Labrys monachus: one gene and its partner. Each later gene encodes a partner of the first gene's protein in a complex. Links are inferred from orthologs where the notes say so. Each region holds a gene or a part of one and is shown in the gene's direction. Other genes may lie near its edges. The genes, in order: dnaG and J3R73_RS12985.

What was found.
Region 2: the proteins of dnaG (region 1) and J3R73_RS12985 are in contact, whole or in part, in a crystal structure (PDB 2R6A), measured with the Geobacillus stearothermophilus proteins. The link is inferred for Labrys monachus from one-to-one orthologs. Residues at the interface, in WP_049624496.1 of Geobacillus stearothermophilus: Lys456, Leu457, Leu458, Pro459, Ala460, Asn463, Ala464, Leu467, Leu535, Leu536, Ile537, Ala538, Gln544, Glu545, Asp548, Tyr549, His552; in WP_033016901.1 of Geobacillus stearothermophilus: Ser13, Glu15, Ala16, Gln18, Glu91, Leu92, Asp94, Ala95, Val96, Pro97, Thr98, Ala99, Ala100, Asn101, Tyr104, Tyr105, Ile108.

What each region holds. Positions count from the first base shown.
Region 1 is NZ_JAUSVK010000001.1:2,122,276-2,125,206, reverse strand. It holds dnaG (DNA primase), read left to right. Parts: upstream 1-476; coding sequence 477-2,387; downstream 2,388-2,931. Other genes in the region: rpoD (RNA polymerase sigma factor RpoD), read left to right, coding at 2,648-2,931; J3R73_RS09615 (LysR family transcriptional regulator), read left to right, coding at 1-332. UniProt on the Escherichia coli protein: RNA polymerase that catalyzes the synthesis of short RNA molecules used as primers for DNA polymerase during DNA replication.
Region 2 is NZ_JAUSVK010000001.1:2,867,209-2,875,599, reverse strand. What follows is about bases 2,329-5,302. They hold J3R73_RS12985 (replicative DNA helicase), read left to right. Parts: upstream 2,329-3,054; coding sequence 3,055-4,551; downstream 4,552-5,302. Other genes in these bases: alr (alanine racemase), read left to right, coding at 4,650-5,302; rplI (50S ribosomal protein L9), read left to right, coding at 2,342-2,914. Also shown: J3R73_RS13010 (TerC/Alx family metal homeostasis membrane protein), read left to right, coding at 1-271; rpsF (30S ribosomal protein S6), read left to right, coding at 505-981; rpsR (30S ribosomal protein S18), read left to right, coding at 984-1,223; J3R73_RS12995 (DUF2232 domain-containing protein), read left to right, coding at 1,345-2,319; more of alr, read left to right, coding at 5,303-5,786; J3R73_RS12975 (VOC family protein), read left to right, coding at 5,783-6,169; J3R73_RS12970 (ABC transporter permease), read right to left, coding at 6,191-7,201; J3R73_RS12965 (sugar ABC transporter ATP-binding protein), read right to left, coding at 7,213-8,391. UniProt on the Escherichia coli protein: The main replicative DNA helicase, it participates in initiation and elongation during chromosome replication. Travels ahead of the DNA replisome, separating dsDNA into templates for DNA synthesis.

The sequences.
Region 1 (2,931 bases):
TGGCGGCCGCCGGCCTCGAACGGCGCGTCGCCCTGACGACCCCGCATTTCACCGCCGCCCTGGCGGTGGTGGCGAGGACCGACATGGTGACGACGCTGTCGCGCGCCTTCGCGCGCCGGTTCGCGGACGCTTTCGATCTCGTCCTCGCCGAACCGCCGCTGGAAAGGACAGCCCTGCCCCTCACCATGGTCTGGCCTGCGGCCCGCAAGAACGACCGCTTGCTGGCCTGGCTCAGAGGCATCTTCAAGCAGACGGCGGCCGAGATCGGCGATCCGCACTTGCCGCCCATCCGATCCGGGCGTATCGGCGGTGGTTCCCAGAACCATCGATGAAGGCTGCCGGCGGCCCCGATTGAGGGGAGCGAACGCGAAGGACGGCGACGTCATCGGCTGATATCTGGTATCCTCGAAACATCCGGCGAGGAGCATGCCCTCCATGCACCTTGCCAACGCAGCGCCCATCCTCAGATTGAAGCCATGAAATATCCGCCTGCCCTGCTCGACGAGATCCGCGCCCGCCTTCCGGTGTCCGCGGTCGTGGGCAAGCGCGTCAAGCTCAGGAAGCAGGGCCGGGAGTGGCGCGGCCTGTCTCCCTTCAACGCGGAGAAGACGCCATCCTTCTACGTCAACGACCAGAAGGGCTTCTATCACTGCTTCTCCTCCGGCAAGCATGGCGACATCTTCCGCTTCCTGATGGAGGTCGAGGGCCTTTCCTTCCCCGAGGCGGTCGGCCGCTGCGCCGACGAAGCCGGCGTGGCCCTGCCGAAGATGACGGCCGAGGACGTCGTCCGCGAGGAGCGGCGCGCTTCCCTGCACGAGGTGCTCGATCTCGCCGCCGCCTTCTTCCAGGGCCGCCTGCAGGCGCGCGAGGGCGCGGCCGCGCGCGGCTATCTCGCCGATCGCGGCCTGACGCCGGCGATCCAGGCCGAGTTCGGCATCGGCTATTCGCCCAACGAGAAATATGCGCTACGCGACCACCTCGCCTCCCGGGGCGTCGACCGCGACGCGATGATCGAGGCCGGCCTGCTCATCCATGGCGAGGATATCCAGGTCCCCTATGACCGCTTCCGCGACCGGGTGATGTTCCCGATCCATGACGCCCGCGGCAGCGTGATCGCCTTCGGCGGCCGGGCCATGGACAAGGACGCCCAGGCCAAATACCTGAACTCGCCGGAAACGCCGCTCTTCCACAAGGGCTCCTGCCTCTACAACCACCACAAGGCCCGCAAGGCGGCCCATGACAAGGGCGGCATCATCGCGGTGGAAGGCTATGTCGACGTCATCATGATGAGCGTCGCCGGTTTTCCCCATACCGTCGCCCCGCTCGGGACGGCGCTGACGGAAGACCAGCTCAACCTCCTCTGGCGCCTGAGCGAGGAGCCGGTCCTGTGCTTCGACGGGGACAAGGCGGGCCGCCGCGCCGCCTATCGCGCCGTCGACGTCGCCCTGCCGCAGATCGGCCCGGCGAAGACGCTCCGCTTCGCGCTGCTGCCCGACGGGCAGGACCCGGACGAACTGGTGCGCCGGGCCGGACCGGGCGCCGTAGGCGAGGTGCTGCAGGCGGCCCTGCCGCTCTCCGACATCCTGTGGGCCCGCGAGACCGAGAACGGCGACCTCTCGACGCCGGAGGCCCGTGCCGCGCTCGAGCGCCGCTTGATGGAGGCGCTCGCCCCGATCCGCGACGAAACAGTCCGCAAGCACTACCGCGCCGACATGGAGACGAGGCTGCGCGGCCTGTTCGCCCCGGCCCGCGGGCCGCAAGGCTCCTTCGACAGGACGCAGAGGCAGCCATGGCGCCAGCAGGGCAATGGCCGGCGCGAGGCGGCGCCCCTCGGCCGCCTCGTCACCCCCGGCGTCAAGGAAAGCGTCCGCGTGCGCGGCGGCCATGGCGGGCTGCCCGCCCGGGAAGCGCTCATCCTCGCGGCCCTGGTGGCGCATCCGGAACTTCTCGATCATCATTGCGAGACGCTGGCCGAGCTGGAATTCGACAATGCGGAAGCCAACCGCCTGCGCCAGGCGCTGATCGATTGCGCGGCCCACGGCCAGCGCGAATCACCTGTGATCACCGCGCAGCTGCACGTGCTCGGATTCGAGCGCCTGCTCGCTCATATCAGCGCGGCGAGTGCGCCGACCCATTTCTGGGTGCGCCACGACGCCGCTTTTTCCGATGTTCAGCAGGGATTCATGCATGTGGTGACCTTGCATCACAAATCGCGTACGTTACATAAGGAGCTCAGGCTTGCCGCTGCCGCGCTCGAACAGGACTTCACACAAGAGAATTTCGCCCATCTGACGGAGATCAAGGCCCAGCTTGCCGCGATGGAAGGCATGGAGGCGACGATCGATGGGTTCGGAGCTTCATCTGGACGTGCGGCACGGGCCATGTAGTCCGTTTTCCGGTCCGGCTTTCGCCGGCCGGACCGGAAAACGGATCGAGCAGGGTTAACGGCGGATTAGCGTTTACCCGTCAATGGTGCGACAGCGAGTCGGGTGGCTCCGGACAACGGACGCTGCCCTTTTTGGTGTTGGCGATCAATCCCTCTGCGGGAGGGAATCCGGCCATGCCTTCGGGTGTGGCACAAGGTGCGGTCTTAAGCCAGCGGTCCTTGCGGGAGGCTGGCCGGTTCGAGGCGATGAGGACAACGACGATGGCGAAAAAAGAAGCTGACAAGGAAGAGACGCCGGAAACCGAAGCGCCGAGCCAGGACAGTCCCCTCCTCGACCTTTCGGATGCCGCCGTCCGCGCCTTGATCAAGCGCGCCAAGAAGCGTGGCTATGTCACGCATGAAGAGATCAACAACGTCCTGCCCTCCGAGCAGGTCGACGGCGACCAGATCGAGGACGTGCTCGCCATGTTCTCCGAGATGGGCATCAATGTCGTCGACAATGAGGAGACCGAGACCGAAGAGGCCGAAGAACCGGCCGCGCCCGC
Region 2 (8,391 bases), 750 kb from region 1 along the record:
GCTGTCGCAAACCCGGGACCCGTTCATCGTCTACACCTCCAACATCTTCGCCATTCTCGGGCTGCGCGCGCTTTATTTCGTCATCGACGCACTGATCGCCCGCTTCCATTACCTGAAGACGGCGCTGTCCTTCCTCCTGATCTTCATCGGATTCGTGATCTTCTACGAGCGCCTGGTCGGGGAATTCGACAATGTGCTGACGATGGCGATCACCTTCGCCGTCATCGCCGCCGCCATTCTCGCATCGGCGCTACGGCCCCGGCGCGGCTGAATTCGAGCGCCGTCCCGGCTCCGCCCGCAACTTCCTCTTGCGTGGTCCGGCCAAACTCTGTAAGGACCCGGCTTCGCTTCGGCCGGAGGCTGAACGGATGGTCGCGTCTCCCGCGGCAGAGGTTGATACCTCGTCATCCCGTGTCTCCGCTCTCTGGGACATTCCTCGACGGCCTGCAGGGTCACGAGGGGCTTCGCGCCGGGCGATGAAACGTAACGAGGACAGGCCCTATCATGCCCAATTACGAGCATGTCTTCCTGGCTCGCCAAGATGTGACCTCTCAACAGGTCGAAGCTTTGACCGCCCAGTTCAAGGGTGTCATCGAAGCCAATGGCGGCTCGGTCGGCAAGACTGAATATTGGGGCGTCAAATCGCTCCAGTACCGTATCAAGAAGAACCGCAAGGCGCACTTCACGCTGCTCAACATCACCGCGCCGCACGCCGCGATCGCGGAAGTCGAGCGGCAGATGTCGATCTCCGAAGACGTCATCCGCTTCCTGACCCTCGCGGTCGAAGAGCTGGAAGAAGGTCAGTCGGCGATGCTGCGCAAGAGCGACCGCGACGACCGCCGCGACGACGACCGTGGCTTCGGCTTCGGCGGCGGTGGCCGCGGTGGACCGGGCCGCTTCGGCGGCGACCGTGACCGCGCCCCGCGCCGCGATCGCTTCGAAACGCCCCGCGAGGGTGTCGAGGACGGAGGAGAAGAATAATCATGGCAACCGCACCAGGACGCCGTCCGTTCTTCCGCCGCCGCAAGACCTGCCCGTTCTCGGGCCCCAACGCGCCGAAGATCGACTACAAGGACGTGAAGCTGCTGCAGCGCTACATTTCCGAGCGCGGCAAGATCGTTCCTTCCCGCATCACGGCCGTTTCGGCCAAGAAGCAGCGCGAGCTGGCCCAGGCCATCAAGCGCTCGCGCTTCCTGGGCCTCCTGCCCTACGTGATCGGCTGACCCGACCATCGGCGGGGCGCTCCGGCGCCTCGCCTCCTTCCTCAACGACAGTCAGCCGGTGTTCCGGCCATGGCTGGGGCTCCCTCAGGGCCTCTAACCGCGACAGCGGGACAGCTCGACGATGACACGCGAAACGCCCATCGGACTCGGCGCGGGCCTTGCGGCCGCCGCTCTCATGCTCGCCCCGCTGGGCGGCTCGGTCATGGGTGTCGTCCTCATGATTTTCGCGGCCCTCCCGATCACGCTTGTCACGCTGGGCTGGGGCTATCGTGCCGGCCTCGTCGCCGCGGTTTCGGCCATGGTGCTGCTCGCGGTCGTCCTCGACATATCCGACGGCCTGTCCTTCGGCGTGACCATCGCGCTTCCGGCCTGGGGTCTTGCCTATCTGGCGATCGCCGACAGGCGGACCGCCGATGAAGGGCGCGGGCGGATTCCCCTCGGCACGCTCGTCGTCGTCGCCGCCGTCCTCAGTGCGGCGATCGTTCTCATCGCGGCGATCTCGTTCAGCACCTCCTATGCCGATATCGTGAGCCGCCTGGAGCAGACCCTCACCGAGTCCGCGCATGTCCTGTTCGGGATTCCGAAGGAGCACCCCCTCGTCATTCCCGACGTCGAGGATGCCACGGCATTCCTGCGGCTGCTCAGCTATGTCGCGCTGCCGCTGTCGGCCATCTCGGCCACCATCGGCAGCCTCTGCGGCCTGTGGCTTTCGGCCCGCATCGCACGCATATCGGGGCGGCTCCCCCGCCCCTGGCCCGACGTCGCCGCCTTGCGCCTGCCGTGGTGGGCCCTCGCGCTGCTGGCGGGCGGAGGTATCGTCTCGATGCTTCCGGACATCTACGGCCTCGCCGGGCAATTGCTGCTCGCGGCGATGATCGGGGCCTTCTCGGTGCAGGGCTTCGCCGTCGTGCATTTCGTGACGCGCGGCAGGGCGACGCGGCCGATGCTGCTCGCGATCGTCTATCTGCTCTGCTTCGTCATGAGCTGGTTCGCCTTCGGTGCGCTCGCCGTCGTCGGCGTCCTCGATCTCATCTTCAATCTGCGGCGCCTCTCGGGTCCGGGTGGCTGGCCGCGATCCCCGCAAAGACCAAAGTGACCTCGAAACGAAGGAGAAGACCATGGAAGTGATTTTGCTCGAGCGCGTCTCCAAGCTCGGCCAGATGGGTGATACCGTCAGGGTGAAGGACGGCTATGCCCGCAACTTCCTCCTGCCGAACAACAAGGCCCTGCGCGCCACCAAGGCGAACAAGGAGCGCTTCGAGAACGAGCGCGTGCAGCTCGAGGCCCGCAACCTCGAACAGCGCAAGGAAGCCGAGGCCGTTGCGGTCAAGCTCAACGGCCAGACCGTGACGCTGATCCGGCAGGCCGGCGAATCGGGCCAGCTCTACGGTTCGGTGAGCGCACGCGATCTTTCCGACGCCGCCACGGCCGGGGGCTTCACCGTCTCCCGTTCCCAGATCGTGCTCAACACGCCGATCAAGACGATCGGCGTGCACAAGGTCGCCGTCCACCTCCATCCGGAAGTGGAGGTCTTCATCACCGCCAACATCGCCCGTTCCCCCGAGGAAGCCGAGCGCCAGGCCCGCGGCGAGGACGTCACCGTTCCCCGCGACGAGGAAGACGAATACGAGAATCCGGAAGACGTCGAGATCCCCGGCGTCCCCGGCACGGGCGAGCAGCCCGACGTCTGATCCGCGCTTTTCGCGAGCCGACCGGCCGGGCAGCCTCGACTGCCCGGCCGGCAGCCTGTGGATCAGTGTGGATGGAACCGCACCGCCCCTTCCCGCCTGCGACCCGTGCTACACTGTCCGCCCAACAGCAGCCGAGTCGCATGCCCCAGAACGAAGCCACCGTCCACAAGCTCGACACCGCCCAGGCCCCGGCCTATCGGCAGGCGCCGCATAATGTCGAAGCCGAACAGGCGTTGCTGGGCGCCGTTCTCGTCAACAACGAGGCATTCTATCGCGTCTCCGACTTCCTGCTCCCCGACCATTTCTTCGACCCGCTGCATCGCAAGGTCTACGAGATCACTTCCAGCCTCGTCCGCGGCGGCAAGATCGCGACGCCGATCACCCTCAAGACCTTCATGGGTCCCGATCAGGACATCGGCGGGCTGACGATCTCGCAATATCTCACCCGCCTCGCCACCGAGGCGACGACGATCATCAATGCCGCCGATTACGGCCAGACGATCTACGACCTCGCGATCCGCCGCTCGCTGATCCAGATCGGCGAGGAGGTGGTCAACGTCGCCTATGACGCGCCCGTCGACATGCCTCCCGGCGAGCAGATCGAGGAGGCCGAGCGGCGCCTGTTCTCGCTGGCCGAAAGCGGCCGCTACGACGGCGGCTTTGCGCGCTTTTCCGATGCGCTGAAGGACGCCATCGACATGGCGTCGGCCGCCTATCAGCGCGACGGCCACCTTTCCGGCCTGGCGACCGGCCTGGACGACCTCGACCGCGTCATGGGCGGCCTCCAGCCGTCCGACCTCATCATCCTGGCCGGCCGCCCCGGCATGGGCAAGACCTCGCTCGCCACCAACATCGCCTTCAACGTCGCCAAGAACTACCGCTTCGAGATCCAGCCGGACGGCACGCCCAAGACGCTGGACGGCGGATCGGTCGGCTTCTTCTCGCTGGAAATGTCGGCCGAGCAGCTGGCGACCCGCGTCATCGCCGAGCAGGCGAACGTGCCTTCCTACAAGATCCGGCGCGGCGACCTCATGGAAGAGGAGTTCAGCCGTCTGGTGACGGCCAGCCAGGACATGCAGTCTGTGCCGCTCTACATCGACGATACAGGCGGCCTGGCCATCGCCCAGCTGACGGCGCGCGCCCGGCGCCTGAAGCGCCAGCGCGGCCTCGACCTCATCGTCGTCGACTATATCCAGCTCCTGACCGGCTCGGGCAAGAAGGGCAACGAGAACCGCGTGCAGGAGATCACCGAGATCACCACCGGCCTCAAGGCCCTGGCGAAGGAACTGAACGTGCCGATCATCGGCCTCTCCCAGCTGTCCCGCCAGGTCGAAAGCCGCGACGACAAGCGGCCGCAATTGTCGGACCTGCGCGAATCCGGCTCGATCGAACAGGACGCCGACGTGGTGATGTTCGTGTTCCGCGAGGAATATTACGTGAAGAACCGCATGCCCAAGGAGGGCACCGAGGAGTTCTTCAAGTGGCAGGCGGAAATGGAGAGCCTGGCCGGCGTCGCCGAGGTGATCATCGGCAAGCAGCGCCACGGGCCGACCGGTACGGTCAAGGTGCAGTTCGACGCCGACGTGACGCGCTTCGGCAATCTCGCGCGGGCCGACCATCTTCCCGCGCAGATGTAGCATCCGGGCGTGCGAACACCGGTCCGCCCTGGAAGCATCGCCGTCGCAGACATGAGCGGACCGGATGTCCGCGCTCCCAAGGGATCCCGATGGTCGCCATGAGCTCTCCCGAACCAGCCGAAGCCGGCTCCCGCGCCTATGGCCGCCTGACCATCGACACCGCGGCGCTCGTCGCCAATTGGCGATCGTGCGGCGCGCGCGCGCCCCGCGCCGAATGCGGCGCCGTGGTCAAGGCGAACGCCTACGGCATCGGCATCGAGAATGCCGTCCCCGCCCTCGCCGAAGCGGGGTGCCGCACCTTCTTCACGGCCCAGCTGGCGGAGGCCGTCAAAGCGCGCGGGCTGGATGCGCGGGCCTCGATCTACGTGCTCAACGGCCTGCTGCCCGGCGCCGGCGACGTCTACGCCGCGCACGACCTGCGACCGGTGCTCGGCTCGCTCGACGAGATACGCGAATGGTCCGCCTTCTGCGCCGCCTCGGGCTGGCGCGGCGGCGCGGCGCTGCATGTGGATACCGGCATGGCGCGCCTCGGCCTGCGGCTGGAGGCGGCCGAAGCCCTGCTCGCCGAGGGCAGCCTGTTCGAACCCTGCCTGCTCATCAGCCACCTGGCCTGCGCCGATACGCCTGCGCACCCCCTCAACGGACGGCAGATCGCCGCCTTCCATGCCGTCCGCGGCCTGTTTCCCGGCGTTCCCGCCTCGCTGTGCAATTCCTCCGGCCTCTTCCTGCCCGATGACCTCGGCTTCGACCTCACCCGTCCCGGCATTGCGCTCTATGGCGGCAACCCGACGCCGGACAAGCCCAATCCGATGGCCCCGGTCGTCACGGTCGAGGCGCGCGTCATCGCCGTGCGCGCCGTCCAGCCCGGGGAGAGCGTCGGCTACGGCGCCACCTGGGTGAGCCGCTCGCCGGCCAGGCTGGCGATCGTCGGCGTCGGCTATGCTGACGGCTATCTGCGCGCCGGCTCCTCCTCCGACGATTACGACAGCGCCCTCGCCTATGCGGGCGGGCGCTATTGTCCCATCGCCGGCCGCATCTCGATGGACCTGACGACGATCGACATTTCCGCCCTGCCCGAGGGAACGATCGCGCGCGGCGACTGGATCGAGCTGGCGGGGCCGCACCTGCCGATCGACGAGGTGGCGCGCAGGTCCGGCACGGTGTGCTACGAAATTCTCACCAGCCTCGGTTCGCGCTATCACCGCATCGTCCCCCCCGGCGGAGAATCCCGATGATCGACCATATCGGCCTTGCCGTTCGCGACTTCGATGCCTCGCGGGCGTTCTACGACGCGGCACTCGCGCCGCTCGGCTACGCGGTCTGCAAGGAAGTGACCGCGGCGATGACCGGCGGCAGCCGGCACGCCGGATATGGCCCCGAAGGCAAGCCGCAATTCTGGATCGGGACCGGCGGCTCCGCCGGCGGCCCGGTGCATGTCGCCTTCGAGGCCCGCAACCGGGGCGAGGTCTATGCCTTCCATGCGGCGGCGATGGCCGCGGGGGCGAGGGACAATGGCGCGCCGGGGATCAGGGCGCATTACCATCCCGATTATTACGGCGCCTTCGTCCTCGATCCCGACGGCAACAATATCGAAGCGGTCTGCCACGGACCGGCATAAGCCGGCCTCGGCCTGCCGCCGTCAACTGGCGCCGGCGTCCTTCGGCGGCGCGTTGCGGGCAAGCGCGGCGTCGCGGCGGCGGCCGCTCAGCCATTGCCGGTAGTTCACGAACTGCTGGTCCGCCAGCACGCCCACGAGGATCACCGCGCCCATCACCGCAAAGTTCAGCGAACTCGGAATGCCCAGGAGGTTGACGAGATTCTGCAGGATCTGGAGCAGGATGGCACCGAGCACGATGCCGAAGACCGATCCTTCGCCGCCGCGCAGCGAGCAGCCGCCGAGCACCGCGGCCGCAATGCCGTAGAGCTCGTAGAAATTGCCATGGGAAGCCGGCGATATCGAGCGGGTATACATCGCGAAATAGACCGAGGAGAGCCCCGCCAGGCCGCTGGCGATGACATAGGCCGCCGCGATCACCGCTCCCGTATGGATACCGGAATAGCGGGCCGCCTCCTCGTTCTTGCCGACGGCGCACAGATAGCGCCCGTAGACGGACCAGTGCAGCACGATGCCCATCACGATCGCGATGAGGATGAAGACCACGAAGCTATGCGGCACGCCATAGGTGCGGCCGGTGGTGAGCCATTCGAGCGAGGGAAAGCTCTGGCCGAACTCGAAGCCGGCGGTGCCGTCGTCGGTGTACCAGCGCGCGATGCCGCGATAGAGCAGCAGGCCGCACAGCGTCACGATGAACGGCTGCAGCCGCATCTTGAGGATCAGGAAGGCGTGGATGCCGCCGATGACCATCCCCGCGACCACCATCAGCAGCACCGCGACGATCCAGTTCATCTGGTAGGTGGTGAGAAGATCGACGAAGACGACGCCGAGCAGCGCGAACAGCGAGCCGACCGACAGGTCGATGCCGCCCGTGATGATCACGAAGCCGGCGCCGATCGCATAGAGTCCGAACAGCCCGATCAAATTGGCCGTGTTCGAAAGGTTGATCGGGGAAATGAAGCGGGGATTGAGGAAGGCGGTTGCGCAGCCGATTACCAGGATCAGCACGAGCAGGCTGAGGTCTTTCTTGAGCATGGCGGGCTTTCTCAGTGAACGCTGTGGCCGACGGCGAGCTGCATGATGGTCTCCTCGCTGAAGCGGTCGCGCTGGAGAATGCCGGCGATGGAACCTTCGTGCATCACCGCCATCCGGTCGCTGACGCCGATGACTTCCTCGAGATCGCTGGAGATCATCAGGATGCCGACGCCATGGTCGGCCAGGCTGCGCATCAGCGTGTAGATCTCCGTCTTGGCGCCGACGTCGACGCCGCGGGTCGGCTCGTCGAAGATCATCACCCTCGGCTGCATCGAGAGCCATTTGGCGAGGACGACCTTCTGCTGGTTGCCGCCGGAAAGCGTGCCGACGATCGTCGCCACGTCCTTCGTCTTGATGTTCAGCGCCTTGCGCTGGATCTCGGCATTCTTCCGTTCCCGGCCGGTGCCGACCAGCGCGAAGGTGGCGTAGGACATCAGGTCGGGCAGGGAAATATTGGTGGTGATGCTCTGTTCGAGGATCAGGCCCGACTGTTTCCTGTCCTCCGGCACGAGGAAGATGCCGCGCCGGATGGCGTCGCGCGGACTGGCATTGACGATGGGCTCGCCGGCGAGCCGCATCTGCCCGCCGACCGGCCGCTCGATGCCGAACAGCGCGCGGGCGAGCTCGGTGCGGCCGGCGCCGATGAGACCCGCGAGGCCCAGGATCTCGCCGCGGCGAAGCGACAGGTTCACCTTGCGCTCCGGATAGGTCGAGGTCTGCAGGTCGACGATATCGAGGATGCTCTCGCCCGGGGCGGTCGCCGGCGGCGTGTAGAGCTCGCGCAGGTCGCGGCCGATCATCAGGCGGATCATGGAATCATGGTTGACGGCAGCCCGGTCGAGCGTGCCGACCAGACGCCCGTCGCGCAGCACGACGACGCGGTCGACGCATTGCTGGACCTCGTTGAGGCGGTGGGAGATGAAGATCACCGCCACGCCGCTTGCCTTGAGATCGCGGATGATGTCGAGCAGGCGGTTCGTCTCGGAGATGGTGAGGCTCGAGGTCGGCTCGTCCATGATGACGACGCGGGCGCCGAGGGAAAGCGCCTTGGCGATCTCGAGCTGCTGGCGCTGGGCGATCGACAGTTCCGCCACCGGCGTCTCCGGCTTGAAGTCGCAGCCGACGCGCCGGAGCAGCGGCTCCACATCGGCGCGCAGCTTGCGATGGTCGATCAGATTCAGGGGGCCTCC